Regions from separate parts of the Serratia surfactantfaciens genome, predicted to be linked through region 2. Evidence: predicted binding sites of a transcription regulator. Region 2 holds the regulator's gene; each other region holds the start of a gene.

Region 1 (10,065 bases), 2.4 Mb from region 2:
ACCAGCAGCCGCAGCGGCCTGGCGTCGGGTTTGTAACGGTGTTTCACCGCCTCGGCGTCGTAGTTGAGCAGCTCGCCGATCTTCGGCACGGCGGCGCCGCTTTCAACCTGACACAGGGCGATCAGCGGCAGCGGGCAGGGGTGCTGCACCTGTTTCTGCTGCTGCTGATACCACACCCGGGCGATCGGCTGCACTTTTACCGGCCGCTTGATTTTCAGCGTAGCCTGCTGCGGCAGCCGGCTGACGTCGTCTATCTCACGGCTGACCAGGGCGGCCCACTGTTCGCGGCTGTGCGGCGGCACCGCGCGGCCGGCTTTCAGGCTTTTCTCCAGCTGCGTCAGAATGTCGTCCCGTTTGACGTTTTTGATGATGTGCTTGTTGGCCCAGCCGAAGCGCACGGAATCGGGATTGGTCAGGGCGGTGAGGGTGCGATAGGCGCTGAGGGTGATCAGCCCGTGCAAATGGGTGTGCACGAATTCGAAACGCTGCTCCGGCGCCAGGCCGGAATCGACGGTGATAATCTGCTCCAGCTCGCCCTTCAGGCGGTTGATCAGCGCCAGCTGCGTTTGCAGCGCCTGATATTCCGGTTGCTCCACCGCCAGACAGATAACGCCGGGCAGGCGCACGGCGGCCTTGCTGCTGACATTCTCCCGGTTGTGGTGAATGAACAGCCGCTGATAATGCTCCAGCGCCAGATCGCGCGCCGCTTGCCCCACATGCTGCTCGACCGCGATATGCGAAATAGCCTGATGCTCCTGGCCTTTTTCTACCTCCGGCAGGCTGAACACCCGCGCCGCCAGCAACCGCAGCGGGGCTATCTGCTGTTGCAACGCGCCGAGCGCCTGCTCCAGTTCGGCAAAGCAGGTGTTCATTCGGCCAATCACATCGTATCTGCTCATCGCGCGCTCCTATTTTAGTTACAACATACTATAGAAGAGTGGCGGACTGGGGGCAACATCGGCAAACGAGGAGGGAGCGGCTTCACTGGCCACCCGGCTTGCCAGCGAAAAATGCGCCAGAGAGGCCTTCTACAGCAGGGCGCGAAATAGACATTGCATTGGTAGGGGTTTGATTCATTGATGGATTTTTTCTGTTGGTTGATATTTTGTTTGATCCATTTTCCGTTTGCCGTTGTCCAACCGCTGAAACAAACAGAATGGCAGGACGCTGTGAGCCCTTCGGGTTATCTTTTTTTCTGTCATTAACGGGTGCTTTAAACGGAGGTTTACTGTGGATATTAAACAGAAAGTCAAAAACATGACGCTGGAAGAGAAAATCGGGCAAAAAATCATGCTGGATTTTCGCTACTGGGATCAGAACGGTAGCAGCAATCAGGATATGACCGTTCCCGACGAAGCCATTGGCAAACTGATCGCCGATAACCACATCGGTGGGGTGATCCTGTTTGCCAATAATCTAAAAGACAAACAGCAGATTAAAACGTTGACGGCCTGGTATGCCGCGATGAAAACCCACGCGGGCGTTGGTTTGTTTATTGGCACGGACAACGAAGGCGGCAACGTTTTCCGGCTGCCACGCGGCGACTACGCCTCATTCCCCGGCAATATGGCGCTGGCCGCCGCGATTGAAGGGGGCGCGGATAAACAGCTCGCCGTTGAACAGGGCAAACTGATGGCCCAGGATATGCGTGCGTTGCATATCAATACCAACTTTGCCCCGGTCGTGGACGTTAACACCAACCCGTTCAACCCGGTGATTAACGTTCGCGCCTTCAGCGATGATAAAAACGCCGTTGCCCGCCTGGCGGAAAACATGGTGGCGGGGATGAAACAGCAGGGGCTGATCACCGCGTACAAACATTTCCCCGGCCATGGCAGCACCTCCACCGATTCGCACACCGGTTTGCCCCGCGTCGATCGCACGAGGGAAGAGGCTTTTGCCATCGATATCGCCCCTTACAAACAGGCTATCGATCGCTGCGCTGCGCCGGATATGGTGATGACTGCGCATATTCAGTACCCCGCACTGGATAACAGCCAGATCGACACCCGCAACGGTGAAAAAATCACGGTGCCGGCCACCATGTCGCGCGAAATCCAGACCCAGATCCTGCGCAATGAGCTGGGTTATGCCGGCGTAACGATTTCAGACGCGCTGGATATGGGCGCGATTGCCGAGCATTTCAGCCAGCAAGGGGCGGCTGAAAACGTCTTTGTCGCCGGGGTGGACATCGCTCTGATGCCTGTCAGCATCGCCTCGCCGGCGCAGGCGAACCTGCTGCCCGAGCTTATCCGCTACATTGCGCAGCGGGTGAAAAGCGGGCATCTCAGCGAGGCCGATATCGATGCCTCTGTCGAGCGCATTTTGCGCCTCAAATTACGTCATAACCTGATGGGCCATAGCGATAAATCGTGTTCAAACGGCGTTTCGTCTTCCGCGCATCAGCTGGAGAAACGCATCGCCGATCGTTCCATTACCGTCGTTATCAACCGTCAACGTCTGCTGCCGTTAAAGGACAAGGCGCTGCGCTACTTTATTCTGACGCCATGGGGCGAGCAGGCCAAAGGCATTGCGAACGTGATGGCGCAGGAGGGATATCAGAACATCGTGGCCGCGAAGGAAACGGAACTGAGCGATGCCCAGATCAGGGAACATATTGCCGGCTGCGACGTGTTCCTGCTCGGCACGCTCTCAACCCGCTTTACGCCTGCCGAGCAGGATGGCGTGGTTACCTCCGCAACCGGGGCGGCTAATGATACCAGTCCTTATCCGGGATGGCTGAAATACGCCGCCGAACAGGGGAAAAAGCGCGTTCATCTTTCACTGCGCGCACCTTACGATATCGTGAACTATGCCGCAGAGGTGGAGGCGGCTGTCGCTACCTATTCCTATTACGGCTATGACAGTGGCGTGTGGTGCGGCCACTCGATGGTATCGCTGGCGCAGGTGCTGACGGGGAAAATCAAACCGCACGGCAAACTGCCGGTTAATACCTGGCATGACTACGATGAGCAAACCAATACCGGCAAGGTGGCGTTCCCTCGCGGGACTGGGCTGAGCTGGTGATGGGATAAGGAGAGGCGTCGTCTGAGAAGGGCGGCGCCGGTCGCTAAACCGCGTTGCGAAAGCGGGCGGTTTCTTGCTCCGCACGCCGCGACATGGGATAACCGTCACTCACGGAAGGAGAACACTGATGCCGACAGGCGCAACAAAATTAGGCGGATGGCTGTTGATGGCCGCCATGCTGGGCGTGGGCGGATGCGCTAAGCCCCCCGAGCCGGAGAAGCCCACGCAGCCCATACCGCCGGCAACGCCGATGCGGGGCATCTGGCTGGCCACGGTTATTGGCCTGGACTGGCCGCCGGCGGCCTCCCTGAAAGCGGCCACCGCGCAAGAGCGGGTTCGCCAGCAGAAGCAGGGGCTGACGGACGCGCTGGACGAGATGGCAAGAGCCGGGATTAACACGGTGTATTTTCAGGTTAAGCCGGACGGCACGGCCCTGTGGCGCTCGAACATCTTGCCCTGGTCTGGGGTATTGACTGGCACGGTGGGCCAGGACCCGGGCTACGATCCGCTGGCCTTTATGCTGCAGGAAGCGCGTCGGCGCGGCATCAAAGTGCATGCCTGGCTGAATCCTTATCGGGTTTCCATGAACACCGGGCAGCAAACGATCGATGCGCTTAACCATACGCTGCAGTCCCCGCCGGCCAGCGTCTATGCGTTGCATCCCGACTGGGTACGCACCGCCAGCGATCGCTTCGTGCTCGATCCCGGCCTGCCCGACGTGCGCAACTGGATCACCAGCGTCGTGGCGGAAATTGTCAGAAACTATGATGTCGACGGCATCCAGTTTGACGATTATTTCTATTACGAAACGCCGCAATCGCCACTGGATGATGAAAAGACCTATCGCCAATACGGCAAAGGGTTTGCAGACAAGGCCAGCTGGCGAAGAGACAACACGCTGCAATTGATAAAGCAGGTTTCTGCCACCGTGAGAGCGTTAAAGCCCGCTGTCGCGTTTGGCGTCAGCCCGGCGGGGGTATGGCGAAACAAGGCGGACGATCCTGCCGGTTCAGCGACTCAGGCCGGCGCGCCATCGTACGATACGGCCTATGCCGATACGCGCCAGTGGGTAAAACTGGGGCTGCTCGACTATATCGCACCGCAGCTGTACTGGCCTTTTGACCGTGAAATTGTCCGCTACGACGTGCTGGCCAACTGGTGGGCCGAGGTGGTGAAAGGCACGCCGGTCCGGCTCTATGCCGGGGTGGCGCTGTATAAAGTGGGTACGCCTTCCGCCAGCGAACCGGCCTGGACCTTCGACGGCGGCGTCCCTGAGCTGAAAAGGCAGTTGGATCTCAACGAAAGCCTGCCGGGGATGGGAGGAACGATACTGTTCCGGCAGCGTTATCTGACTGAGCCGCAAACGCATCAGGCGGTGGAATACCTGCAAACTCGCTGGAAACCCGGTCAATAATCACAGCGTTGGCATCACGAGCCGCGGCTAACCACCGCGGCTTTTTCCATTCACAGGCGCGCCGCTTCCGGCAGCCGTTTCAGGTAATGCACCACCAGCAGCGCCAGCAACAGCATCAGGCTGATGAACGCCGCCACGCCATTCCAGCCGAAACTGTGCCAGAACACGCCGCCGAGGGTACCGGCCACGCTGGAGCCGACGTAATAACAGAACAGATACAGCGACGACGCCTGTCCTTTGGCGCGGCGCGCGCGGCGGCCGATCCAGCTGCTGGCCACCGAGTGGGCGGCGAAAAAACCGGCGGTGAACAGCATCATGCCGATAAAGATCGCCGGCACCTGCGGCAGCGCGGTAATCAGAATCCCGATCAGCATAATTGCGATCGACGCCAGCAGCACCGGGCCACGCCCGAAGCGTGAGGTGAGCGCACCGGCCTTGGGCGAACTGTAGGAGCCGGTGAGGTACACCACCGACAGCAGGCCGACGATCGCCTGGCTCAGGTGATAAGGGTCCGCCAGCAGGCGATAGCCAATGTAGTTGAACAGGGTGACGAAACTGCCCATCAGCAGGAAACCTTCCGCGAACAGCAGCGGCAACCCTTTATCGTGCCAATGCAGTTTAAAATTGATCAGCAGGGTGCGCGGGCGCAGCGAACTGGCGCGAAAATGCCGCGAGGCGGGCAGGATGCGCCAGAACATGCAGGCGGCGGCGAGGGCGAACAGCCCGATGACGCCCAGCGATACGCGCCAGGAAAAGAAATCGGTCAATACCCCGGTGACCAGGCGGCCGCTCATGCCGCCGATCGAGTTGCCGCTGATATACAGCCCCATCGAGAAGGCGACGAAGCTCGGATGGATCTCTTCACTGAGGTAGGTCATGCCGACCGCCGCCACGCCGCTCAGCGACAGGCCGATCAGCGCGCGCATCAGTAAAATGCCGTGCCAGCTGGTCATAAAGGCGCAAATCAGCGTGCAAACCGCCGCCAGCAGCAGCGCCACCACCATGACCGACTTGCGGCCGATGGCGTCGGACAGCGGCCCGGTGAACATCAGGCCGATCGCCAGCAGGCCGGTGGAGACCGAGAGCGACAGGCTGCTTTCCGCCGGCGATACGCCGAAGTCTTGCGACAGCACCGGCAGAATCGGCTGCACGCAGTAGAGCAGCGCGAAGGTCGCCAGCCCGGCGGAAAACAGCGCCAGCGTTACGCGCATAAACTGCGGCGTGCCGCGTTCGATATAGGGGAGTTTATTGTTGAGGGTGGAGCGTTTTACTTTTGGCGCAGCGGCCGCGTCATCGTTGGCGGCCAGCGTCGACGGCATCACGGCCGCAGAACGCACAGGGGTTGTCACAGCGTTTCCTTACCGAACTTCGGGGAGATAACAGACACTTTACAGATGACAAAATGATAGGGAGCGGCTAGTTTTTTGTCTAATATATTAATAATTCAAATTAAGACGTTTTACATATGAATATCGAATTGAGACACCTGCGTTACTTTATCGCCGTGGCCGAGGAGCTGCATTTTGGCCGCGCCGCTGAACGGCTGCGTATCTCTCAGCCGCCGCTCAGCCAGCAAATTCAGGCGCTGGAAGAGATGGTCGGCGCGCGGCTGCTGGCGCGCAACAACCGCAACGTCAGTTTGACGCAGGCCGGGGAGATGTTTCTTAAAGAAGCCTATCAGGTGCTCGATCAGGTCGGGCGCGCGGCGGAAAAGGCGGCGCGCCTGGATCGCGGCGAACTGGGGGAAATGACCATCGGGTTTACCTCCTCCGCGCCCTTTATCAGCGTGGTGTCGCGCAGCCTGCGCGCCTTTCGCCAGCAGTCTCCGCAGGTACATATCAAGATGCGCGAAATCAACACCAAGCAGCAGATCGAACCGCTGCTGAACGGTGAACTGGATCTGGGGGTGATGCGCAACACGCGGCTGCCGGAAGCGCTGCACTATCAGCTGCTGCTGCGCGAACCGCTGGTGGCGGTAGTGCCGGAAGGGCATCCGCTGGCGGAAACGCCCGGCGGCGCGCTGCGTTTTCAACATCTGGCGCAGGAGCCGTTCGTATTTTTCTCGCGTGAAGTGGGCACCGCGCTGTACGACGAAATTCTGCTGCTGCTGAGCAAGGCCGGTATCACCCCGTATATCACCCAGGAAGTGGGAGAAGCGATGACCATCATCGGTCTGGTCTCCGCCGGGTTGGGGGTATCGATTCTGCCGGCTTCTTTCGCCCGGGTGCGGGTGGACGGCGTGCGCTATTTGCCGCTGGCGGAGCCGGACGCCACCACCGAAGTGTGGCTGGTTCATCATCGCCGGCGGCCGCTGACCGCGGCGGCGCAGTCGCTGATGGCGTTGATGCTGAAATGACGTTGAGATTGGGCAAATAAAATTCAATTCACGCTGAAATTGCGAGGAATTTGTGCAGCAAATCACATAACGAATCAAATAGTTGACGCTGTATGACAAAAGCCCCACCATAACCCCTAGTCTTTATTTAGAAGCGCGAAAAATAGTAGGAGCAGGTTTGTGATTGCGGTTGGGCAGCCTGGGCATATTGATCAAATCAAACAGACCAATGCGGGGGCGGTTTATCGGCTAATCGATCAGCTGGGCCCGATTTCGCGCATCGAACTGTCAAAACGCGCGCAGCTGGCGCCCGCCAGCATCACCAAGATTGTGCGCGAGCTGCTGGAAGCCCATCTGGTCAAGGAAACCGAGTACCAGGAGATCGGCAGCCGGGGGCGGCCGGCGGTGGGGTTGGTGCTGGACACCGAAGCCTGGCACTACCTTTCCGCCCGTATCAGCCGTGGCAGCATCACGCTGGCGCTGCGCGATCTCAGCAGCAAACTGGTGGTGGAGGAACAGCTGCCGCTCGCTGCCGAACACCCCGAACCGCTGCTGAAACGCATCCTGACCGAAGTCGATCAGTTCTTTATCCGCCACCAAAGCAAACTGGAACGGCTGACGGCGATCGCCATCACGCTGCCGGGCATGATCGACGTGCAGTCCGGCGTGGTACACCGCATGCCGTTTTACGACGTGCTGGAGATGCCGCTCGGCCCGGCGCTGGAAACCCGCACCGGCCTGCCGGTTTACCTGCAGCACGACATCAGCGCCTGGACCATGGCCGAGGCGCTGTACGGCGCTTCGCGCGGCAGCCAGAACGTGATTCAGGTGGTGATCGACCACAACGTCGGCGCCGGGGTGATCACCGGCGGCCATGTGCTGCACGCTGGCAGCCACAGCGTGGTGGAGATTGGTCACACCCAGGTCGATCCTTACGGCAAGCGCTGTTACTGCGGCAACCACGGTTGTCTCGAGACCGTGGCCAGCATCGAGAACATGCTGGAGATCGCCCAGCAGCGGCTGAGCGGCTCGATGAGTTCCAGCCTGCACGGCGCGCCGTTGACCGTCGAATCGCTGTGCGACGCGGCGCTGGCGGGCGATCAGCTGGCGCGGGACATCATCCTCGGCGTCGGCCACAGCGTGGGGCGCATTCTGGCGATCATGGTCAACCTGTTCAATCCGGAGAAGATCCTGGTAGGATCGCCGCTCAACCGCGCGGCGGAAATCCTGCATCCGGCCATCGCCTCCTGCATTCGGCAGCAGGCGCTGCCGGCCTACAGCGAGCAGGTCAAGGTCGAATCCACGCAGTTCTTCAATCAGGGCACCATGCCCGGCGCGGCGCTGGTGAAAGAGGCGCTGTATAACGGTTCATTGCTGGTGCAGTTGCTGCAAGGCTAACTTCAGAACATCTTATTAATCCGCAAAAGATTGAGCTACCTCAAGCCCCTACGCGGCAGCATCCCCTAGAATTTTTCCGATAGACTTCCTCGCCGCCGATGCGGCGACACATTGTTAACGGGGCATTCCGGGGCATTTTATTCATGTTGAAGCGTTTATTTGTTACAGGCACGGATACCGACGTCGGTAAAACCGTGGTTTCACGCGGGTTGATGCAGGCGCTGGCCGCCAACGGCCGTTCGGTGGCCGGCTATAAGCCGATCGCCGCACGTTGCCAGGAAACCAGCGAGGGCATCCGCAATAAAGACGCTTTGGTATTGCAGGCATCCTCCAGCCTGCCGCTGTCTTACGAGGAGATCAATCCCATCACCTGTCTGGATGAGGTGTTTCACGCCCATGCGAGCGAGGACATCAACTACGGCGTGATGAGCAGCGGCCTGCGGGATCTGTCGGCCAAAGCCGATACGGTAGTGGTGGAGGGCAGCGGCGGCTGGCGGGTGCTGATGAACGATCTGCGGCCTTACGCCGAGTGGGTGGTGCAGGAGCAACTGCCGGTGGTGCTGGTAGTGGGCATCAAACTGGGCTGCGTCAGCCATGCGTTGTTGACCGCTCAGTCGATCATCAACGACGGCCTGCCGTTGTTGGGCTGGGTGGCCAACCGCATCAATCCGGGGCTGGCGCACTATGCCGAAACCATCGCGGCGCTGCAGCAGCGCATACCTGCGCCGCTGCTGGGTGAGATCCCGTATCTGCCGCGCGCGGAGCAGCGCGAACTGGCGCACTATCTCGACATCTCCACGCTGCTGCGCTAGCGCGGTCAGGCCAGCAAAGGGGCCAACAGACGGGCGGAGACAAACAGCCCCAGGCCGTAAATCGTATGCACCAGCAGGCTGATGATGCGGCTACGCGTCGGGTTGGGGGTATTCGCCGCCGCCACGCCAAAGCCCAGCGCCGGCTGCATCACGAAGAAAGGCGCCGCCAGGCTCAGCCAGCCGCTCAACAGTGCGACCAGCGGCGCCGGTGCGGCGTACCAACCGATGCCCGCCAAACCGAGCGGGATAAAGGCGAAGGCTACGCCGATCGCATAGTGCAGCAACCATCCTGTCGCTTTTTCTCCTCGCCGCACCGGCGACGCCATGATCGGCGCGTGATAAAACCGGCCGTCGAACAGGCCGATAAACCAGCGGCCAACCAGCGCGTAGTTAAGGGGCGGGATGCCCAGCACGCGCTTTTGCACGATGGCCCACAGGTCGGTGCACAGCGTGGCGCCCACTCCGGTCAGCACAATCATCAGTAAAATTTCTGTCGTCATTTTCGTGTCCTTAAAGTCACTCATGGTGTAATGTGCGCACAGTGTGCAACTTAAAGTCGACTTCAAGTCAATGGAAAAAGAACTGGATATTGGCGAGGTGGCGCGTTTGAGCGGCATCGCGCCCTCGGCACTGCGGCATTACGAGAAAAAGGGGCTGATCGCGTCGATAGGCCGCAACGGTTTACGCCGCCAATATGCCGCCGGCGTGCTGGATCAACTGAAACTGATCGCTCTCGGGCGGTTGGCGGGATTTACGCTGGATGAGATCGCCTCGCTGTTTGACGAGCGCGGGCGCATCGCCCTCGATCGCCGGCTGCTGGCGGCGCGGATTGAAGAACTGGATCGCACCCTGCGGCGTTTGGGGCAGGTGCGCGCCGGTTTGCAGCACATGGTCGATTGCCCTGAACCGGAGCACCTGCAGTGCCCGCAGTTCAGGAAGTTGCTGCAGCAGGGCGAGTTTTAAGCCTCGCGTTTGGGCGGCGGCGCGGTGTGGTAGACCGATACCGGCCGCAGACCGCGCGACACGGTGGTGGCGATCACGCAGGCCAGCAAAATGCCGGGCAGCAGCGCGTATTCGCC
Region 2 (10,065 bases):
GCTGAGATGGTTCGGATCTTTCAGCCACTGTTCCGGCGCCGCCAGGTAGGCCTGTTGCGCCTGCAGCGCGCTGGCGGCAAAGGCGGTCACCACGTCGGGATGTTTCTCGGCGAAGTCCTTGCGCACCACCCACACGTCCAGCGTAGGCGAGCCCCATTCGCCTACCTGCGCGGAGTCGGTCAGCACCTTGCCCTGTTTCGCCAGTTCGTTGACTACCGGCGCCCAGACGTACGCGCCGTCGATGTCGCCGCGCTGCCAGGCGGCGGCGATGGCCGGCGGCTGCAGATTGAGGATCTTCACTTGCTCAGGCTTGATGCCCCAATGTTTGAGCGAAGCCAGCAGGCTGTAATGGGTGGTGGAGATAAACGGCACCGCGATGCGCTTGCCGATCAGATCCTGCGGGCTTTTGATGTCATTCTTCACCACCAGCGCTTCGGAGCTGCCGAGCTGCGAGGCGATGAGGAACACTTCGATGGGGAGTTTTTGGCTGGCGGCCACCGCCAGTGGGCTGGAGCCGATATTGCCGATCTGCACGTCGCCGGAGGCCAGCGCGCGCAGCACGCTGGAGCCGCTGTCGAACTTACGCCAGTCGACGGTCGCGCCGGATTTTTTGGCGAAGCTGTTTTCCGCCTGCGCCACCTTGGCCGGTTCCGCCGACGTCTGATACGCCACGGTCACGTCCACCGCGTAGGCGCTGGCCGCGCTGAGCGACAACGCCAACAGCGCCGCGTTGCGTAAGGAAAAGAGTTTGCCCGCCATGTTCCGCTCCGTTGATAAAAATCTGTTCAGTTGCTGACAGTTTTATCTGAGCGATGACGGGCGATAAAAGAATAAAAAAGTCTTCTTTATTACCTTAAGTAATATTAGGGTAAATTACAGCGCGATCGTCCCGCGCAAGAACACGTGAGCATAGCCCCCAAGCAGCGTGCGGTCCCCTTGCAGTTCACAGAACAGCTCACCGCCGCGCGCCGAGATCTGCCGGGCATGCAAGCGATGGCGGCCGAGACGCGCCGTCCAGTAAGGCATCAGCGTGCAGTGTGCGGAGCCGGTGACCGGATCCTCGCCGCCGTCGAGGGTGAAATAGCGCGACACAAAGTCCACCGCGTCACCCGGCGCGGTGACGATCACCGCCCGCCCGGCCAGTGCGATCAGCGCGGGAATGTCCGGCCGCAGCGCGCGCACCTGCGCCTCGTTTTCCACCACCACCAGCAGCGCTTTCGCCTGCCACACTTCTTGCGGTTGCACGCCCAACAGCGCCGAAAGGCCCGCCGGCTCGGCGACTTTCTGCGGCGGCCGGGCGGGGAAATCAAGCACCAGCCGCTCCCGGTCCTGCGCATCGCGCTTGACGAACAGCTCGCCGCCGGCCGAACGGAAACGAATATCCTGCAGCGCCGGGTTAACCGCGCTGAACATCACATGCGCCGCCGCCAGCGTGCCGTGGCCGCAAAGATCGACCTCGCGTTCCGGGGTAAACCAGCGAATGGCGGTCATGTCGCCATCATCCCAGACAAAGCTGGTTTCCGGCAGACCGATCTCGTTGGCGATCGCCTGCAGCCGCTCCGTCGGCAGCGGTTGCGTCAGCAGACAGACCCCGGCCGGGTTGCCGCGCAGCCCTTCGCCGGTAAAGGCGACCACGTGATAATAGTTTTCCGCCATCGTTCGCTCCTTAATGCCAGATCAGTAACACACAGGCTGCAGTCAACAACCCCATGGAAACGTTGAAGATAACCCAGGCTTTTTTGCTGTGCAGCAGGCGGCCGATCACGGTGCCGAACGCCAGCCAGATAATGCCGGCGACGATGTTCACCGCCAAAATGCCCAGCGCAATCGCCGCAATGGAACCGTTATACCTGTCGCCCGCCAGGCTGAAACTCGCCACTGCGCCCAACGCCATCAGCCAGGCTTTCGGGTTGAGGAACTGCAGCAGCCAGCCCTGATAAAGCCGCACCGGCTGCGGCGGCGCCACCTCGGTTTCCAGCTTTTCATAGGCGGCGGTGGCCACTTTCCACGCCAGCCACAGCAGGTACAGGCTGCCGAGGATTTTCAGGATCAGGTGCAGCGACGGATAGACCAGGATCAGGCTGCCGACGCCGAAGGCCACCAACAGCAAAATGCTTTGCATGCCGAGCATGATGCCGATCATCAGCCCCAGCGATCGCATAAAGCCAAAGTTCGCGCCGGAGGTGGTCAGCAGCAGGTTATTGGGGCCGGGCGTGATGGCGGCCACCCACAGGAAGCCCAGCATCGACAGGAATAAACTCGGTTCCATGGCACGGGTGCTCCTCACCCAAGGCGCTTTTTTGCAGTATCATTGTTAGTTATTGGTATTGAAGCTAACAGTGCGTCTGGGATCTCACAATAGTCGCCAACAACATTTTTACTCAACCTATGCATGACGTCTTTCGCCCCCTGACCGGGGCCAGTAACCCGCACCTGCAAACGCTGTTGCCGCGGCTGGTGCGCCGCCGCGTGTTATTGAAACCGCATTGGCAACGGCTGGAATTGCCCGACGGCGATTTCGTCGATCTCGCCTGGAGCGAGGATCCGGCGCAGGCGCGCGACAAACCGCGCGCGGTGCTGTTTCATGGCCTGGAAGGCAGCTTCTACAGCCCCTACGCGCACGGCCTGCTCAACGCCTGGCGCGAGCGCGGCTGGCTCGGCGTGGTGATGCACTTTCGCGGCTGCAGCGGCGTGCCCAACCGCAAGCAGCGCATCTACCACTCCGGTGAAACCGAAGACGCGCGCTTCTTCCTGCGCTGGCTGCGCGACAGCTACGGCGAGGTGCCGACCGCGGCAGTAGGCGTTTCGCTCGGCGGCAACATGCTGGCCTGCTATCTGGCGCAGCAAGGCGCCGACAGCCTGCTGCAGGCGGCGGTGGTGGTCTCGGCGCCGCTGATGCTGGAGCCCTGCGCCTATCGCATGGAGCAAGGCTTCTCTCGCGTTTATCAGCGCTACCTGCTGGGACAGTTGAAACAAAACGCCACCCGTAAGTTGTTGCACTACCCGGACACCCTGCCGCTCAAGCTGTCACAGCTTAACGGCCTGCGGCGCATCCGCGAATTCGACGACGCCATCACCTCGCGCATTCACGGCTTCAGCGACGCTATCGACTATTATCGCCGCTGCAGCGCTCTGCCGCTGTTGCCGGCTGTCCAGACGCCGCTGCTGATCATCCATGCGAAGGACGATCCCTTCATGACCCATGAGGTGATCCCCGACGTCGCCGGCCTGCCGCGCAATATCGAATACCAGTTGACCGAGTACGGCGGCCACGTCGGCTTCGTCGGCGGCACGCTGAAAAAACCGCACATGTGGCTGGAGCATCGCATTCCGGCCTGGCTTTCCCCTTATCTGGACATCCCGACGTGATCATTCCCTGGCAAGAGCTGACAACCGATACCCTGAATAGCCTGATCGAATCCTTTGTACTGCGCGAAGGCACCGATTATGGCGAGCACGAGCGCTCGCTGGAGCAGAAGGTGGAGGACGTGCGCCGCCAGCTGAAAAACGGCGACGTGGTGCTGGTGTGGTCGGAACTGCACGAGAGCGTCAACATCATGCCGCGCGGCCAGTTCCGCGCCGGGCAGGAAGAAATTTAGTGGCGTTCGGTTCTATGACTGACGGAAAAAATCAGGTAACAATGGGGCATTGCAAACCAGCGCGCACCATTTTTTCCTGACATAGAGAGCGTCAACAAGAGCCACAATAATCCCCTGACGCCGGCGCATTCAACACGGAGTGACAACCACCATGTCTGCCAAACATCCCGTTATCGCGGTGACCGGTTCCAGCGGCGCCGGCACCACCACCACCAGCGTGGCGTTCCGCAAAATCTTCCAGCAGCTCAACATTCGCGCCGCCGAGCTGGAGGGCGACAGTTTCCACCGCTACACCCGGCCGGAGATGGACGCGGCGATCCGCAAGGCGCGCGATCTGGGCAGACACATCAGCTATTTCGGCCCCGAGGCCAACGACTTCGGCCTGCTGCAACAAAGCTTTATCGACTACGGCAAGAACGGCACCGGCCGTTCGCGCAAGTATCTGCATACCTACGACGAAGCGGTGCCATACAATCAGGTGCCGGGCACCTTCACCCCGTGGGAGCCACTGCCGGCGCCGACCGACGTGCTGTTCTACGAGGGGCTGCACGGCGGCGTAGTCACCGAGCACCATGACGTGGCCAAACATGTCGATCTGCTGGTCGGCGTGGTGCCGATCGTCAACCTGGAATGGATCCAGAAGCTGATCCGCGATACCGGCGAGCGCGGCCACTCCCGCGAAGCGGTAATGGATTCGGTGGTGCGTTCGATGGAAGACTACATCAACTACATCACGCCGCAGTTCTCGCGCACCCACATCAACTTCCAGCGCGTTCCGACGGTGGACACCTCCAACCCGTTCGCTGCCAAGGCCATTCCGTCACTGGATGAAAGCTTCGTGGTGATCCACTTCCGCGGGCTGGATCAGATAGACTTCCCCTATTTGCTGGCGATGCTGCAAGGATCGTTTATTTCGCACATCAATACGCTGGTGGTGCCGGGCGGCAAGATGGGGTTGGCGATGGAGCTGATCATGGCGCCGCTGGTGCAGCGGCTGCTGGAAGGCAAGAAGATCGAATAAGCGCGTTGAGCGCGGCGGCTGGCCGCGCTCCGTCTCGATTACGCCGGCTGGCGGATCTCGAAGCTGTGGGTCACCGTGGCGGCTTTGTTGAGCATCAGCGCCACCGAGCAGTATTTCTCCGCCGACAGGTTCACCGCTCGCTCTACGATCTTGTCGGTCAGATCCTGACCGGTGACGATGAAGTGCAGGTTGATATGGGTGAACAGCCGCGGGGCTTCTTCGCGGCGCTCGGAGGTCAGCTTCACCTCGCAATCGCGCACGTCATTGCGCCCTTTTTGCAGGATGGACACCACGTCGATCGCGCTGCAGCCGCCTACCGACATCAGCACCATCTCCATCGGGCTGGGCGCTTTATCGCCGGCGTTGCCGTCCATCAGTACCTGATGGCCGGAGGCCGATTCACCCAAAAACGTTAACCCTTCCACCCATTTAACTCTTGCCTGCATTCTGGTCACTCCGGTTGATTTCTTAAAATCAGAGTACGCTTTCGCATAGAAACAGGCAACGTAACCTGATGCTAATCATGCTGAAGCGAGACAACACGAGACACCCGCCTTACTCTGTGCTACAAACAGAGCCGCAATAAATCTTTCCGGGACACTGCATTTCAGGGAAACGCCCAGAGAAAGGCTCCTTTACCGGTATGTTAACAGAATGTAGCTTGCAGCGCTTACGGCAAGTTAATATGCTAGAGCGACAGCGTATTTTTATGACACGCCTCAAAACTTGCCGGTAGCCCTCGCTCATAACAGCGGCTACAGGCGGGTTTTACAGGGAACTCTGACCCCTGTGACACAAGGCAGCGATAACAACAGAGGATAACAGCGAATGGTTCTCGGCAAACCGCAAACAGACCCTACTCTCGAATGGTTCCTGTCTCATTGCCATATCCACAAATATCCATCGAAGAGTACGCTGATTCACCAAGGTGAAAAGGCCGAAACGCTTTACTACATCGTGAAAGGCTCCGTCGCGGTGCTGATCAAGGATGAAGAAGGTAAAGAGATGATCTTGTCCTACCTCAACCAGGGGGATTTCATCGGCGAGCTCGGATTGTTCGAAGAGGGCCAGGAGCGCAGCGCCTGGGTTCGCGCGAAAACCGCCTGTGAAGTGGCCGAAATTTCCTACAAGAAATTCCGCCAGCTGATCCAGGTGAACCCGGACATCCTGATGCGTCTGTCCGCCCAAATGGCGAGCCGCCTGCAGGTCACTTCCGAAAAAGTGGGCAACCTCGCCTTCCTGGACGTTACCGGCCGCATCGCGCAAACCTTGCTGAATCTGGCGAAGCAACCCGACGCCATGACTCACCCGGACGGCATGCAGATCAAAATCACCCGTCAGGAAATCGGCCAGATCGTCGGCTGCTCGCGCGAAACCGTTGGCCGTATTCTGAAAATGCTGGAAGACCAAAACCTGATTTCCGCCCACGGCAAAACCATTGTCGTCTACGGCACCCGTTAATCCCTGAAAAAACGGCGCAATCTGCGCCGTTTTTTATCTGCTCGCTGCCATGTGGCGTCGTCTGATCTACCACCCGGAAGTCAATTACGCACTGCGACAAACGCTGGTGTTGTGCCTGCCGGTGCTGTTCGGCCTGCTGATCGGCCAGCTGCAGCTCGGCCTGATGTTCTCTCTGGTGCCCGCCTGCTGCAATATCGCCGGTCTCGACACGCCGCATAAGCGCTTCTTTAAACGGCTGATCGTCGGCGGTGCGCTGTTCGCCCTCAGCAGCCTGCTGCTGCAACAGGCCCTGCTGTGGCATCTGCCGCTGCCGGCGCTGATGCTGGGTCTGGCGCTGTTGCTCGGCGTCACCGGCGAAATCAGCCCGCTGCACGCCCGGCTGTTGCCGGCGGCGCTGGTGGCCGCCATCTTCGCTCTCAGCATGGCTGGCACGGTACCAATCTGGCAGGCGCCGTTGTTGTACGTCATCGGCACCGCCTGGTACGGCTTATTCACCTGGTTCTGGTTCAAACTGTGGAAAGAGCAGCCGATGCGCGAGACGTTGAGCCAGCTTTATCTGGAACTGGCGGACTACTTCGAAGCCAAGTATTCGCTGCTGACCCAACACACCGACCCGCAAACCGCGCTGCCGCCGCTGCTGGTGCGCCAGCAAAAGGTGATGGATCTGATCAGCCTACTGTACCAACAGCTTAATTTCCTGCCGCACGCCAACAACCTCGATCAAAAGCGCCTGCAGCGCGCCTTTCAGGTGGCGATGGACCTGCAGGAGCACATCACCGTCAGCCTGCATCTGCCGGAAGAAGTGCAGAAGCTGATGGAGCAGAGCCAGGCCGAAGCGATCATTCGCCGCAACGCCCAGGTGATCGCCGGCCGGCTGCGCGTGGTGGCGCACGATATTCTCTACCATCAACATTCGAAGCGCTTTTCCATGACGCACGAGCTGGCGGCGCTGGAAAAAATGGCGGCGCAGCATCCCGACAACCCGGTCGGCCAGTTTTGCTACTACCATTTCAGCCGCATCGCCCGCCTGCTGCGCACCCAGCACCCGCTGTACCGCCGCGATTTGATGCCCAGCCAGCACCGCCTGCCGTTTTGGCCGGCGTTGGCCAGCTACCTGTCGTTCAAATCCACCGCCCTGCGCAACGCCGCGCGGCTGGGGGTAACGCTGGCGGTCGGCAGCAGCCTGGGGGCGGTATTCAACCTGCCGAAGCCTTACTGGATCCTGCTCACTATCATGCTGGTGAGTCAAAACGGCTATAACGCCACCCGGGTGCGCATTCAGCACCGTGCGCTGGGCACGATCGCCGGACTGTTGCTGGCGGCGGGTCTGCTGCAGCTGCAGTTGCCGGAAGGGGAAACGCTGAGCATCATGCTGGTGATCACGCTGCTGGCCTACCTGGTTTCGCGCAAGAATTACGGGCTATCGGTGATCGGCTTTACGGTCACGGCGGTTTACACCCTGCAGCTGCTGGCGCTGAACGGCTCGCATTTTCTGGTGCCGCGCCTGATCGATACGCTGATCGGCTGCGTGCTGGCGTTCGGCGGCACCATTTGGCTGTGGCCGCAGTGGCAAAGCGGGCTGCTGCGCAAAAATGCCCATCAGGCGCTGGAGAACGATCAGGCCGCGCTGCGGCTGATGCTGAAGCAACCCGAGCCGGACGCCGCCTCGCTGGCCTACGCCCGCATGCAGGTCAACCAGGCGCACAATGCGCTGTTCACAGCGCTCAATCAGGCGATGCAGGAACCGGGATTCGCCTCGAACTATCTGGCTGACATGCGGCTGTGGGTCACTCACAGCCAGTTCATCGTCGAGCACCTGAACGCCATGACCATTCTGGCGCGCGAGCACTACATGCTGACGCCGAAGCTGGCGGAAGAGTATCTGCAAACCTGTGAAATCGCGCTGCAAAGCTGCCAGCAGCGGCTGGAATACGATGGCCCGAGCAGCGACAACAGCGGCATCATGCAGCCGCCGGACTTGCATCCGGACATGCCCGTCACCGAGATGGAGCGCCATCTGCGGCGCATCCTGTCGCACCTGAGCGTGATGCATACCATTTCGTCGCTGGCCTGGCGCCAGCGCCCGCACCACGGCATCTGGCTCAAACGCAAACTGCGCGATCAATAAGGGCGCGGCATGCCGCGCCCCGTTATTCGCCGCACGGGCTTCAGGCGTTGATCACGTCCTGCACCGCCAGCTCGAACAGCGCCATGCCGGCTTCGATATCCTGCAGCTCCACCACCAGCGACGGCGCGAAACGAATCACGTTCGGCCCGGCGTTGAGGATCATCAGCCCACGCACAGCGGCGGCGGTGAGGAAGTCACGCGCTCTGCCGTGATAATGCGGCGTCAGTTCGGCGCCAATCAGCAACCCCATACCGCGAATGGCGGTGAAAATACCGTATTTATCGCCGATATTCTGTAAAGCCTGCACATACAGCGCATGGCGCTGCTCAATGCCGCTCAACACCTCCGGCGTATTGATCACATCCAGCGCCGCCTCCGCCACCGCGCAGGCCAGCGGGTTGCCGCCGTAGGTAGTGCCGTGAGTGCCCACCTGCATCACCGACGCGATCTCTTCGGTGGTCAGCATGGCGCTGACCGGGAAACCGCCGCCCAGCGCCTTGGCGGTGGTGAGAATGTCCGGCGTCACGCCATAATGCATGTAGGCGAACAGCTTGCCGCTGCGCCCCATGCCGCTCTGCACTTCGTCGAACACCAGCAGCGCCTGATGTTGGTCGCACAGCTCGCGCACGCCTTTGAGGAAGCCGGCGTCGACCGGCGTAATGCCGCCCTCACCCTGAATCGGCTCCATCACCACCGCGCAGGTATGGTCGTCCATCACCGCTTTCACCGCCGCCAGATCGTTAAACGGCACGTGCACAATGTCGGCCGGCTTCGGCCCGAACCCGTCGGAGTATTTAGCCTGCCCGCCCACCGAAACGGTGAACAGCGTGCGGCCGTGAAACGCGTTATAGAAGGCGATGATTTTGGTTTTGTATGGGCTGTGGCGAGTGATGGCGTAATGGCGCGCCAGCTTGAACGCCGCCTCGTTGGCCTCCGCGCCAGAGTTGGCGAAGAACACCCGATCGGCAAAGGTGGCGTCGATCAGTTTACTCGCCAGACGCAGCGCCGGTTCATTGGTGAAGACGTTGCTGGTATGCCACAGGGTTTCTCCCTGACGTTTGAGCGCGTCGACCAGCGCCGGGTGGCAATGTCCCAGCGCCGTTACCGCGATGCCGCCGGAAAAATCGATGTACTCTTTTCCCTGCTGATCCCAGACCCGGCTGCCTTTGCCGCGCACCGGCACGAACTGGGCAGGTGCATAAACAGGCAGGATAACCTGGTCAAAGGTGCTGCGGCTCACTGCGAATTTGTCAGTCATTTTCGGCTCCACCCCGAAGGTTTTTCGGCGCTATTTCGATGTCATATTGAAAACATAATCACGAAATATGCATAAAAAACCAATCAAGCGCAAACGCAAAACGCCTGACGGGCGAAAAAACGCGAAAGTATTAACGCTTGAGGAAATTATCCAGCAGCTGGTGGCCCTGCTCGCTGAGCACGCTTTCCGGATGGAACTGCACGCCTTCCAACGCCAAAGTGCGGTGGCGAATGCCCATGATCTCATCACGCACGCCGTCGCGCTCGCTCCAGGCGGTCACTTCAAAACAGTCCGGCAGCGTCTCGGCTTTCAGCACCAGCGAGTGGTAACGGGTCACGGTCAACGGATCGCTCAGGCCGCGAAACACGCCGACGCCCAGGTGACGAATGGCCGAGGTTTTGCCGTGCATCACCGCACGGGCGCGCACCACCTCGGCGCCGAACGCCTGCCCCAGCGCCTGATGCCCCAGGCACACGCCGAGGATCGGCAGTTTGCCGGCGAAATGTCGAATGGCGGCCAGCGAGATACCCGCTTCGTTCGGGGTACAGGGGCCAGGAGAAATCACCAGATGCTGCGGCGCCAGCCGCTCGATATCGGC
Region 3 (10,065 bases), 990 kb from region 2:
AAAGCCGGTGGTGAAGCGCGGCAGCGCCTCAAGGCTGATTTCCGACAGCTTCTGCACCTTGCTGACGCCGGCGTCGCCGGCATAGCCGCTGAGGCGATCGTTGCGCGCCGCTGCGGGTGACGCGGCCAAACGCACTTCCGTGATGGTGTTCCAGGCATGGCAGGCGCTGCACTGCCCCTGCCAACGCGGATAGTCCGCCCCGCACTCATTGCACACAAATGCCCGTTTTGCCGCTTTTGCCACGTCTTACCTCAATCTTTCGTTATCGCACTTCGTGTTTCAGGCTGCCGGTGAGAATGCACAGCACGCCCATCAGATCCGCATGCCGGATCGCCACCTGCGCTTTTTCATATACTTTCGGTTTGGCGTGGTAGGCGATGCCCAACCCCGCCGCCTGCATCATTTTCAAATCGTTGGCACCGTCGCCGATGGCCACGGTTTGCGCCAGCGGGATCTCCAGCTTCTCCGCCAGCCGCAGCAGCGTATCGGCTTTGAACTGCGCGTCCACCACCGGCCCCAGCACTTCGCCGGTCAACTTGCCGTCGCGGATCTCCAGCTCATTGGCCGCCGCCGCCACCAGCCGCAGCCGGTTGCGCAGATGTTCGGCGTAGTAGGTGAAGCCGCCGGAGGCGATCGCCACATGCCAGCCCATCGCCTGCAGTTTGCCCACCAGGCTGGTCAGCCCCGGCATCAGCGGCAGCTCGTCGCGCACCTGTTTGAGGATGTTGGCGTCGGCCCCTTTCAGCGTGCCGACGCGCTGACGCAGACTGGCGGTAAAGTCCAGCTCGCCGCGCATCGCGCGTTCGGTGACTTCCGCCACCTGCTCGCCGACGCCCGCCAGCTTGGCGATCTCATCGATGCATTCGATCTCGATCGCCGTCGAATCCATGTCCATCACCAGCAGCCCCGGCGTGCGCAGGTGCGGGATCTTGCCGAGCGGCGCCACGTCCAGCCCGTTCTCCGCCGCCAGCAGCTTGGCGCGCGGCGTCAGGGTGCCCGCCAACCGCACCACCTGATAGTCGTCCACGCCCCAGGCGGTGACGATCACCATCGCCGCGCCGAGCTTGCGTTGGAATTGGGTAATGCGCGCCTTGTCCAGTTTTCTGCCGTACAACAGCCACCCGGTATTGCCCGCCCGGTAATCGAGCGGCATCACTTCGTCGCCGCTAAGCGAAAGGGGAAGACCCGGCCATTGAGAGATCTCCGCCGGAAGATCGCAATAGGTCAGACTGTTTGACATCATTGACTCCTGAATGGACAAAAACGCTGCATGATAAAACGACGCATCAAGCTATCCTATCGCCAGCGGTTCTGGCAACATAAAGTGTCCCCGATGCCCAAGGAACCTGCATGGCCCGCGCTAAACTGAAATTTCGCCTGCACCGCACCGCTATTATCCTGATTTGCCTGGCTTTGCTGGTGTTGCTGATGCAGGGCGCCTCTTATTTTAGCCTGAGTCACCAAATGGCGCGATCCGAGCAGGTTGAAGAGCTGGCGCAGACGCTGACCAAACAGGTCGCCTACAGCCTGGCGCCGCTGCTGGACGACGACGGCAACAACCCGCGCATCGACGCCATCCTCAAGCAGCTCACCGATCACAGCCGCATTCTCGACGTCAGCGTTTATCAGCTGGACGGCACACTGGTCTCCCACGCCGGGGAACAGATAAGTATACGCGATCGCCTGTCGCTCGACGGCAAACGCGCCGGCAGCTACTTCAACCACCAGTTGGTCGAGTCTATTCAGGGCAAAGACGGCCCGATCGGCTTTATCCGTATCACCCTCGACACCCACGTGCTGGCGACCGAATCCAAACAGGTGGACAACACCACCAACCTGCTGCGTCTGATGATCCTGCTGGCGCTGGCGATCGGTATCATTCTGGCGCGCACCCTGCTGCAACACCGCCGCAGCCGCTGGCAGCAGTCGCCGTACCTGTTGACCGCCAACACGCCGTTGGCAGAAGGCAATACCGTGGAAGACGACGAAGAGGATGCGCCGGAGAACAAGCAGGAAGCGCCGAAGAAAGAGTGACTCAGGCCAGGTGGAGTGAATAGATTGACAGGCGGGCGCCATAACGACGCCCGCCGGGGTATTAGGCTTTGTCGCCCAGCAGTACGGATTCCAGCGCGATAACGATCATTTCGTTAAAGGTGGTCTGGCGTTCCGCTGCAGTGGTCGCTTCGTGACGCAGGATGTGGTCAGACACGGTGCAGATGGTCAGCGCTTTACAGCCGAACTCTTCATACAGCTCCGCCGCCACGCCGTAGATGCCGGCCGCTTCCATTTCCACGCCCAGGATGCCGTACTTCTTCATCACCTGGAACATGTCCGGATCCGGGGTATAGAACAGATCGGCAGAGAAGATGTTGCCCACGCGCGCCGGAATGCCCTGCGCCGCCGCGGCGTCGACCGCGTTGCGCACCATGTCGAAGTCGGCGATCGCCGCGTAGTCGTTGTCCTTGAAGCGCAGACGGTTCACCTTGGAGTCGGTGCACGCGCCCATGCCGATCACCACGTCACGCAGTTTGATATCGTCACGCACCGCGCCGCAGGAACCCACGCGAATGATCTTCTTCACGCCGAATTCGGCGATCAGCTCGCGCGCATAGATGGAGCAGGACGGGATGCCCATGCCGTGGCCCATTACGGAGATGCGGCGGCCTTTATAGGTGCCGGTGAAGCCCAACATGCCGCGCACGTTGTTCACTTCCACCGCGCCTTCCAGGAAGGTTTCGGCGATGTATTTTGCGCGCAGCGGATCGCCCGGCATCAGTACTACGTCAGCGAAATCACCCATCTCAGCATTAATGTGCGGCGTAGCCATAATTCTCTTCCTTTAAATCGTATTAAATAGCGTTAAACGTATAAACCGTGGCATGTCAGACGGCGGCCAGCTGCGCCGCCGTCTGAGACTCACGAATTAAAACATGCTCTTACCGTAATCCATCGGCGACAGGCCAAAATAATTGGCGACGGTCTGGCCGATGTCGGCGAAGGTCTCGCGGTGGCCCAACGAGCCCGGTTTCACTTTCGGGCCGTAGACCAGCACCGGGATATGTTCACGGGTGTGGTCGGTGCCTGGCCAGGTCGGATCGCAGCCGTGGTCGGCGGTGAAGATGATGATGTCTTCATCTTTCACCAGCTTCAGCAGCTCCGGCAGGCGGCGGTCGAACAGCTCCAGCGCGGCGGCGTAGCCCGCCACGTCGCGGCGGTGGCCGTAGGAAGAGTCGAAGTCCACGAAGTTGGTGAACACGATGGTGTTGTCGCCGGCCTTTTCCATTTCCGTCAGGGTCGCGTCGAACAGCGCATCGATGCCGGCCGCTTTCACCTTCTTGGTGATGCCGACGTTGGCGTAGATGTCGGCGATTTTACCGATCGACACCACTTCACCGCCCTTCTCGTCCACCAGCTTTTTCAGCACGGTCGGCGCCGGCGGCTCTACCGCCAGATCGTGACGGTTGCCGGTGCGCTGGAAGTGACCCGCTTTGTCGCCGACGAACGGACGCGCGATCACGCGGCCGATGTTGTAACCGCCTTCGGTCAACTCTTCACGCGCGATTTCGCACAGCTCGTACAGGCGCTCCAGGCCGAAGGTTTCTTCATGGCAGGCGATCTGGAACACCGAGTCGGCGGAGGTGTAGAAAATCGGCTTGCCGGTTTTCATGTGCTCTTCGCCCAGCTGATCGAGGATCACGGTGCCGGATGAGTGGCAGTTGCCCAGGTAGCCCGGCAAGTTGGCGCGCTCCACCAGCTTATCCAGCAGCTCCTGCGGGAAGCTGTTGTGCTCGTCCTTGAAGTAGCCCCAGTCGAACAGTACCGGCACGCCGGCGATTTCCCAGTGGCCCGACGGCGTGTCTTTACCGGAAGAGAGCTCGCTGGCGTAAGCATAAGCGCCGATGATATCGGCATTGCGATCCAGCCCCTGCGGGAAGTTGCCGGTGGACTCTTCCGCCGCTTTGCCGAGACCCAAACGGCTCAGGTTAGGCAGCGTCAGCGGGCCCTGACGGCCCACGTTGGCTTCACCGCGCGCGCAAACCTCGGCGATGTGGCCCAGAGTGTCGGAACCCTGGTCGCCAAAACGTTCGGCGTCTTCGCTGGCGCCGATGCCGAAGGAGTCCAATACCATAATAAATGTGCGTTTCATCTGTGCTCTCCTGCGTGTTCTCACGCTTTGGACGGCCGCGAAAAAGCCGCGGCCGTTCCTGATTCTTGGGTTATTCCGTGATGCGCTTATACACCACCGGCGTCGCTTCCGGCGCCTTATCGCTCAGCGTCATCGCGCTGCGCACCGCATCGGCCGCCTGCTGCCAGCTCTCTTCATCATTGGCGTGGATCATCGCCAGCGGCTGCTGGGCATCCACCTTATCGCCCAGGCGCGCCACCTCGGTCAGACCGACGCTGTAATCGATGGCGTCGCTCGCCCGGCGGCGGCCGCCACCCAGCGAAACCACCGCCATGCCCAGCGCGCGGGTATCCATAGCGCTGATGATGCCTGGCTTTTCAGCATACACCGGCTTGCTCAGCGTCGCCGCCGGCAGATAGCTATCATAGCGTTCGACGAAGTCTATCGGCCCCTGCTGCGCCGCCACCATGCGGCCAAACACCTCCGCCGCCTTGCCGTTGTCCAGCACCGCCTGCAGTTTGGCGCGCGCGTCGGCCTCGTCTTGCGCCAGGCCGCCGGACAGCAGCATCTCGACGCACAGCGCCAACGTCACTTCCAGCAGACGCGGATTGCGGTATTCGCCGGTCAGGAAGCGCACCGCTTCGCGCACTTCCACCGCGTTACCGGCGCTGGAGGCCAGCACCTGGTTCATGTCGGTCAGCAGCGCGGTGGTCTTGCAGCCCGCGCCGTTGGCCACGCCGACGATCGCCTGCGCCAGATCTTGCGACAGGGCGTAGGTCGGCATAAAGGCGCCGGAACCGACCTTCACGTCCATCACCAGCGCATCCAGCCCTTCCGCCAGCTTCTTGGCCAGAATGGAGGCGGTGATCAGCGGGATCGAATCCACGGTGGCGGTGATGTCGCGGGTGGCGTAAAAACGTTTGTCCGCCGGCGCCAGCGAGCTGGTCTGGCCGATGATCGCCACGCCGACGTCCTGAATGATTTTACGGAAGGCGTTATCGTCCGGGAAAATATTGAAGCCCGGAATGGCTTCCAGTTTGTCCAGCGTGCCGCCGGTATGCCCCAGGCCGCGGCCGGAGATCATCGGCACATAGCCGCCGCAGGCCGCCACCATCGGGCCGAGCATCAGCGACGTCACGTCGCCCACGCCGCCGGTCGAATGCTTGTCGACGATCGGGCCATTCAGCGCCAGGCTCTTCCAGTCCAGCACGGTGCCGGAATCGCGCATCGCCATGGTGAGCGCCACGCGCTCCGGCATGCTCATGTCGTGGAAATAAATGGTCATCGCCAGCGCGGCGATCTGCCCTTCCGACACCACGTTGTCGCGAATGCCGTTGATGAAAAAGCGGATTTCCGCTTCGCTTAACGGCTGGCCGTCGCGTTTTTTACGAATAATTTCTTGAGCCAGGAACAAGGCATCCCCCTGTGTCGCCGAGAGTCGGTGCAGACGGGCGCGCCTGGCGCCCGCCAACGAAATCGATCAGTAGCCGCCACCGGCGGTCTGGGTCTGGTGGCCCAGCGCGGTCAGCAAGCTGGCCAGCAGACTGGAAGCGCCAAAGCGGAAATGCCGCGCGTCGGCCCAGCCCTCGCCCAGAATACGATCGGCAAGTTGCAGATAATGCAGCGCGTCTTCCGCAGTGCGCACGCCGCCGGCCGGCTTGAAGCCCACCGTCTTCGCCACGCCCATATCGCGGATCACCGACATCATCAGCTCGGCGCTCTCCAGTGTGGCGTTAACCGGCACCTTGCCGGTGGAGGTCTTGATAAAGTCAGCCCCGGCCTTGATGGCGATCTCGGACGCCTTGCGGATCAAATCGGCCTGTTTCAGTTCGCCGGTTTCGATGATCACTTTCAGCAGCACGTTGGCCGCCTGGCAAGCCTGTTTGCACTGTTTCACCAGCTCGAAGCCAACCTGCTCGTTGCCGGCAATCAGCGCACGGTAAGGGAACACCACGTCCACTTCATCCGCACCATAGGCGATCGCCGCGCGGGTTTCCGCCAGCGCGATGTCGATATCGTCATTGCCATGCGGGAAGTTGGTCACGGTGGCGATACGAATGTCCGGCGTGCCTTGCTCGCGCAGCGCCTTACGCGCCACCGGGATAAAACGCGGGTAAATGCAGATGGCCGCCGTGTGACCGGCCGGGCTGTTGGCCTGACGACAGAGCGCGATCACTTTCTCATCGGTGTCGTCATCATTCAGCGTGGTTAAATCCATCAGGTTCAGCGCACGTTGCGCTGCTGCGGTTAATTCGGTCATAAAACTCTCCAACTGAGTACCTGGGTGTTGGCGAGCGGACTTGGTTCCATGAAGATAGCGCTGGGGAACGGCGTTCCCGCGGCGGCAACTGAGATCCTTCTCACCGCACATGGCCACCCGCCTTGCGGCCGGCCAGTAATAGCTATTTGAACACGAATGCCGGGGGCGATTCGCGTTCAGCGTCACACTATATGAAATAGCACTGTAACAGACCGGAATTATATGTGAAGAGCATCACAAAATAACGCGATATCGTTCACAAATTCGCTAAAGAAGCGGCTGAAGATCGCGGGTGCGGCAAGCACCCGCGTTGCTTAGAGTATAGGCGGAGTCCCGCGTTCGGTCGCACCGTCGCGGGCTCTGGGATGGCTTACAGCGCCAGGAAGAAGCCGGCGATGGTGGCGCTCATCAGGTTGGACAGCGTGCCCGCCGCCACGGCCTTCAGGCCGAAGCGCGCAATGTCATGGCGTCGGTTAGGCGCCATGCTGCCCAAACCGCCCAGCAGGATCGCCACCGAGGAGAGGTTGGCGAAACCGCACAGCGCAAAGGAGATGATCGCCTTGGTGTGGGCCGACAGCACCTGCAGGCCTTCCGCCGCCACCACGTCGTCCGGACGCAGATAGGCGCCGAAGTTCATGTAGGCGACGAACTCGTTGACGATGATCTTCTGGCCGATAAACGAACCGGCGGTCATCGCCTCGCTCCACGGCACGCCGATCAGGAAGGCGATCGGCGAGAACACCCAGCCGAGGATCAGTTCAAGCGACAGCTGCGGATAATCGAACCAGCCGCCGATACCGCCGAGAATGCCGTTAAGCAAGGCGATCAGCGCGATAAACGCCAGCAGCATCGCACCGACGTTCAGCGCCAACTGCATGCCGGAAGCCGCACCAGAAGCCGCCGCGTCGATCACGTTGGCCGGACGATCTTCTTCGGCGATCAGCTTCATCGCATCGTCTTTATCGTGGGTCTGCTCAGTTTCCGGCACCATCAGCTTGGCGAACAACAGCCCGCCCGGCGCCGCCATGAAGGACGCGGCGATCAGGTATTCCAGCGGCACGCCCATCTGCGCGTACCCCGCCAACACCGAACCGGCCACCGAGGCCAGGCCGCCGCACATCACGGCGAACAGTTCCGATTGGCTCATGGTGGCGATATACGGACGCACCACCAGCGGCGCTTCGGTCTGGCCGACGAAAATGTTGGCGGTCGCCGACAGCGATTCGGTGCGCGAAGTGCCCAGCAGCTTATGCAGGCCGCCGCCCAGAACGCGGATCACCAACTGCATGATGCCGAGGTAGTACAGCACCGCAATCAGCGAGGAGAAGAACACGATCACCGGCAGGACGCGCAGCGCGAACACGAAGCCACCGCCGCCGAACACCTCGAACATCTTGTCGGACACCAGCCCGCCGAAGATGAACGAAATGCCCTGATTGCCGTAGGCGATAACGTTTGCCACACCGTTAGACATACTGCCGAGGATGCTGCGGCCCAGCGGCACGTACAGCACCAGCGCACCGATGCCGACCTGAATGATGAACGCCCACACGACGGTGCGCAATTTGATGGCCCGGCGGTTGCTGGAGAGCAGCACCGCAATGGCGATCAGCACCGCCATCCCAACCAGACTCATGATGAGTTGCATGCAAAGTTTCCCTGTTGCAAAAAATAAAATACATCCCTGCTCATGAAGAGAGGTCTGCTATTGGAGAGTTTCGGGGGGGATTATACTGAGCGAGGTCACCCTCGCACCGATTTATGTCACAAATGTATACAACGAGACGCAAATGAAAATCTTATAACGTGACGCAGGTCACGTTATAGTCATCTCAGTTCGGCATGGCGAACAGCGCCTGAGTATTGCGTTGCAGGTGGGCGGCGATCTCGTCGGCCGGTTCCGGCCGCAGCGCGCACAGCGTTTGAAACACCTCGGCGGCGCGTTCGGGGCGATTCGGCTGCCCCTGATAGCCGGCCAGCGGCATATCCGGCGCATCGGTCTCCAGCAGCAGCGCCTCGAGCGGCAGCTGCGCCATCACGCCGCGCGTTTTCTGCGCCCGCTCATAGGTGATAGTGCCGCCCACGCCGATATAATAGCCAAGGCGAATAAACGCCTGTGCCTGCGACAGGCTGCCGGCGAAGCCGTGCACCACGCCGCGACGCGGCAGCTGTATGCGCCGCAGCGCCGCGGCCAGCTGATCGTGAGTGCGGCGCGAGTGCAGGATCACCGGCAGGTCATGCTGTTTCGCCAGCCTCAGTTGGGCCAGCAGCACGCTTTGCTGCCGCTCGAACTGCGGGTTGTCCATATACAGATCGAGCCCGATTTCCCCCACCGCCAACAGCTTGTGCGGCCGTTCGGCCAGCAACGCCGCCAGCTGTTCCAACTGCGGTTCATGATGCTGCGCGATATACAGCGGGTGCAGCCCCAGCGCGGCGAACAGCGGCGCGTGCTCCTGCGCCAGCCGCAGCACCCGCGCGAAGCGATCGGCGGTAACCGTCGGCACGATGATGCGCTGCACGCCGGCGTCGGCTGCCCGCGCCAGGCTCTCGGCCTCATGCCCGGTAAAGGGTGGGAAATCGAAATGGCAGTGGGTATCGGTAAAGGCGTAACTCACAGCGCGCCCCCTTCACCCGGCGGCAGATCGCCCGGCAGGATAATTTTCGGCGCCGCCACCGCGGCCTCCGGCTGCGCGCCCAGATCGGACGGCATGGCGATATCGGTCACGATCGGCGAAGGCATTCTGACGTTCTCCGGCTGGATCAGACGGCGCGACAGCGATTTCTGCACCTTCATGCCGTCCGGCTCCGGCTGCGCCATCCACTGGCCGACGGTGGCCAGGAAGTAACGGCCGCAGCGGCGCCCCAGATGATAATCCTGATTGAGCGAACCCAGTCGGCTGCCCAGCGCATTGCTGGCCAGCGGCTTCGGTGGAAAGATTTCGAAGATGCGCAGCTTGCCCGGCGGCTTCTCGATAAAGCGCTGGATGCGGTGATAGCTTTGCTCGTGGTGCTGCAGGATGCGTACCATCTGCTGCAGGCTGCTGTCGCTCAGCCAGTGCTCCATGCGCTTCATCCACTGCGGGGTGTAGTACATCTGCGATGGGACGGTGCGGATCACCACGATGGTGTCGGCGCCGCGACGGTAGGCCTCTTCCACCGGGATCGCATCGCTGATACCGCCGTCCTGATAGCTGACGCCATCCAGCTCCACGCCCTGACGATAAAAGCCGGGAATGGCACTGGACGCCTTGATGGCCGGCAGCCAGCGTTCACGCTGCGCCGGCAGATAGGTCGGTTCAAAATCATCGCTGCGGCAGGCGCACACCAGGAACTCGCGCCCATCGGTGAGGTGTTGTTCCGCCACGTCCATCGCCAGCGGCATCTGTGCCGCCGCCGTGTCGACCAACCAATCGAGATCGATCAGATGCCCGCCGCGTACGAAACGCAGCGGATTGAAAAATTGCGCCGACGTAGTGTAACGGGTGATCACTCGACGCGCGTAGCCCATCTGGCCGCAGATGTAGGCGGACAGATTTTGCGCGCCGGCAGACGTGCCGATCAACAAATCGAAAGGGTTAAAGCCCGCGCGCTGAAACTCGTCCAGCACGCCGGCGGTGAAAATGCCGCGCTGGCCGCCGCCTTCGCAGACCAACGCCATTTTTCCTGGCCGAAAGGGTTT

Evidence for each region. Region 2 encodes CRP, which controls carbon source genes, mostly activating them, when cyclic AMP is high. Its sites were predicted from a motif close to ATGTGANNNNNNTCACAT; they were not measured.
Region 1: the regulator CRP is predicted to act here: its motif matches at 6,848-6,865, upstream of mlc (sugar metabolism global transcriptional regulator Mlc).
Region 3: the regulator CRP is predicted to act here: its motif matches at 6,609-6,626, upstream of deoC (deoxyribose-phosphate aldolase).

Annotation. Positions count from the first base shown of each region.
Region 1 is NZ_CP016948.1:1,710,330-1,720,394, forward strand. Features, by position in the region: gene tus (DNA replication terminus site-binding protein) at 1-899, opposite strand, end outside; gene ATE40_RS08215 (glycoside hydrolase family 3 protein) at 1,231-3,027, shown strand; gene ATE40_RS08220 (glycoside hydrolase family 10-like protein) at 3,155-4,441, shown strand; gene ATE40_RS08225 (MFS transporter) at 4,492-5,760, opposite strand; gene ATE40_RS08230 (LysR family transcriptional regulator) at 5,907-6,797, shown strand; gene mlc (sugar metabolism global transcriptional regulator Mlc) at 6,957-8,174, shown strand; gene bioD (dethiobiotin synthase) at 8,318-8,986, shown strand; gene ATE40_RS08245 (DUF2938 domain-containing protein) at 8,992-9,486, opposite strand; gene ATE40_RS08250 (helix-turn-helix domain-containing protein) at 9,557-9,949, shown strand; gene clcB (voltage-gated ClC-type chloride channel ClcB) at 9,946-10,065, opposite strand, start outside.
Region 2 is NZ_CP016948.1:4,096,449-4,106,513, forward strand. Features, by position in the region: gene tauA (taurine ABC transporter substrate-binding protein) at 1-759, opposite strand, end outside; gene ATE40_RS19235 (PhzF family phenazine biosynthesis protein) at 874-1,656, opposite strand; gene ATE40_RS19240 (LysE family translocator) at 1,667-2,269, opposite strand; gene ATE40_RS19245 (hydrolase) at 2,389-3,369, shown strand; gene ATE40_RS19250 (YheU family protein) at 3,366-3,599, shown strand; gene ATE40_RS19255 (phosphoribulokinase) at 3,751-4,620, shown strand; gene ATE40_RS19260 (OsmC family protein) at 4,659-5,066, opposite strand; gene crp (cAMP-activated global transcriptional regulator CRP) at 5,449-6,081, shown strand; gene ATE40_RS19270 (YccS/YhfK family putative transporter) at 6,131-8,209, shown strand; gene argD (bifunctional acetylornithine/succinyldiaminopimelate transaminase) at 8,250-9,467, opposite strand; gene ATE40_RS19280 (aminodeoxychorismate synthase component II) at 9,598-10,065, opposite strand, start outside.
Region 3 is NZ_CP016948.1:5,086,150-5,096,214, reverse strand. Features, by position in the region: gene radA (DNA repair protein RadA) at 1-243, opposite strand, end outside; gene serB (phosphoserine phosphatase) at 263-1,240, opposite strand; gene ATE40_RS23830 (YtjB family periplasmic protein) at 1,351-2,034, shown strand; gene deoD (purine-nucleoside phosphorylase) at 2,096-2,827, opposite strand; gene deoB (phosphopentomutase) at 2,924-4,147, opposite strand; gene deoA (thymidine phosphorylase) at 4,218-5,540, opposite strand; gene deoC (deoxyribose-phosphate aldolase) at 5,607-6,386, opposite strand; gene ATE40_RS23805 (NupC/NupG family nucleoside CNT transporter) at 6,757-8,034, opposite strand; gene ATE40_RS23800 (TatD family hydrolase) at 8,219-9,001, opposite strand; gene ATE40_RS23795 (patatin-like phospholipase family protein) at 8,998-10,065, opposite strand, start outside.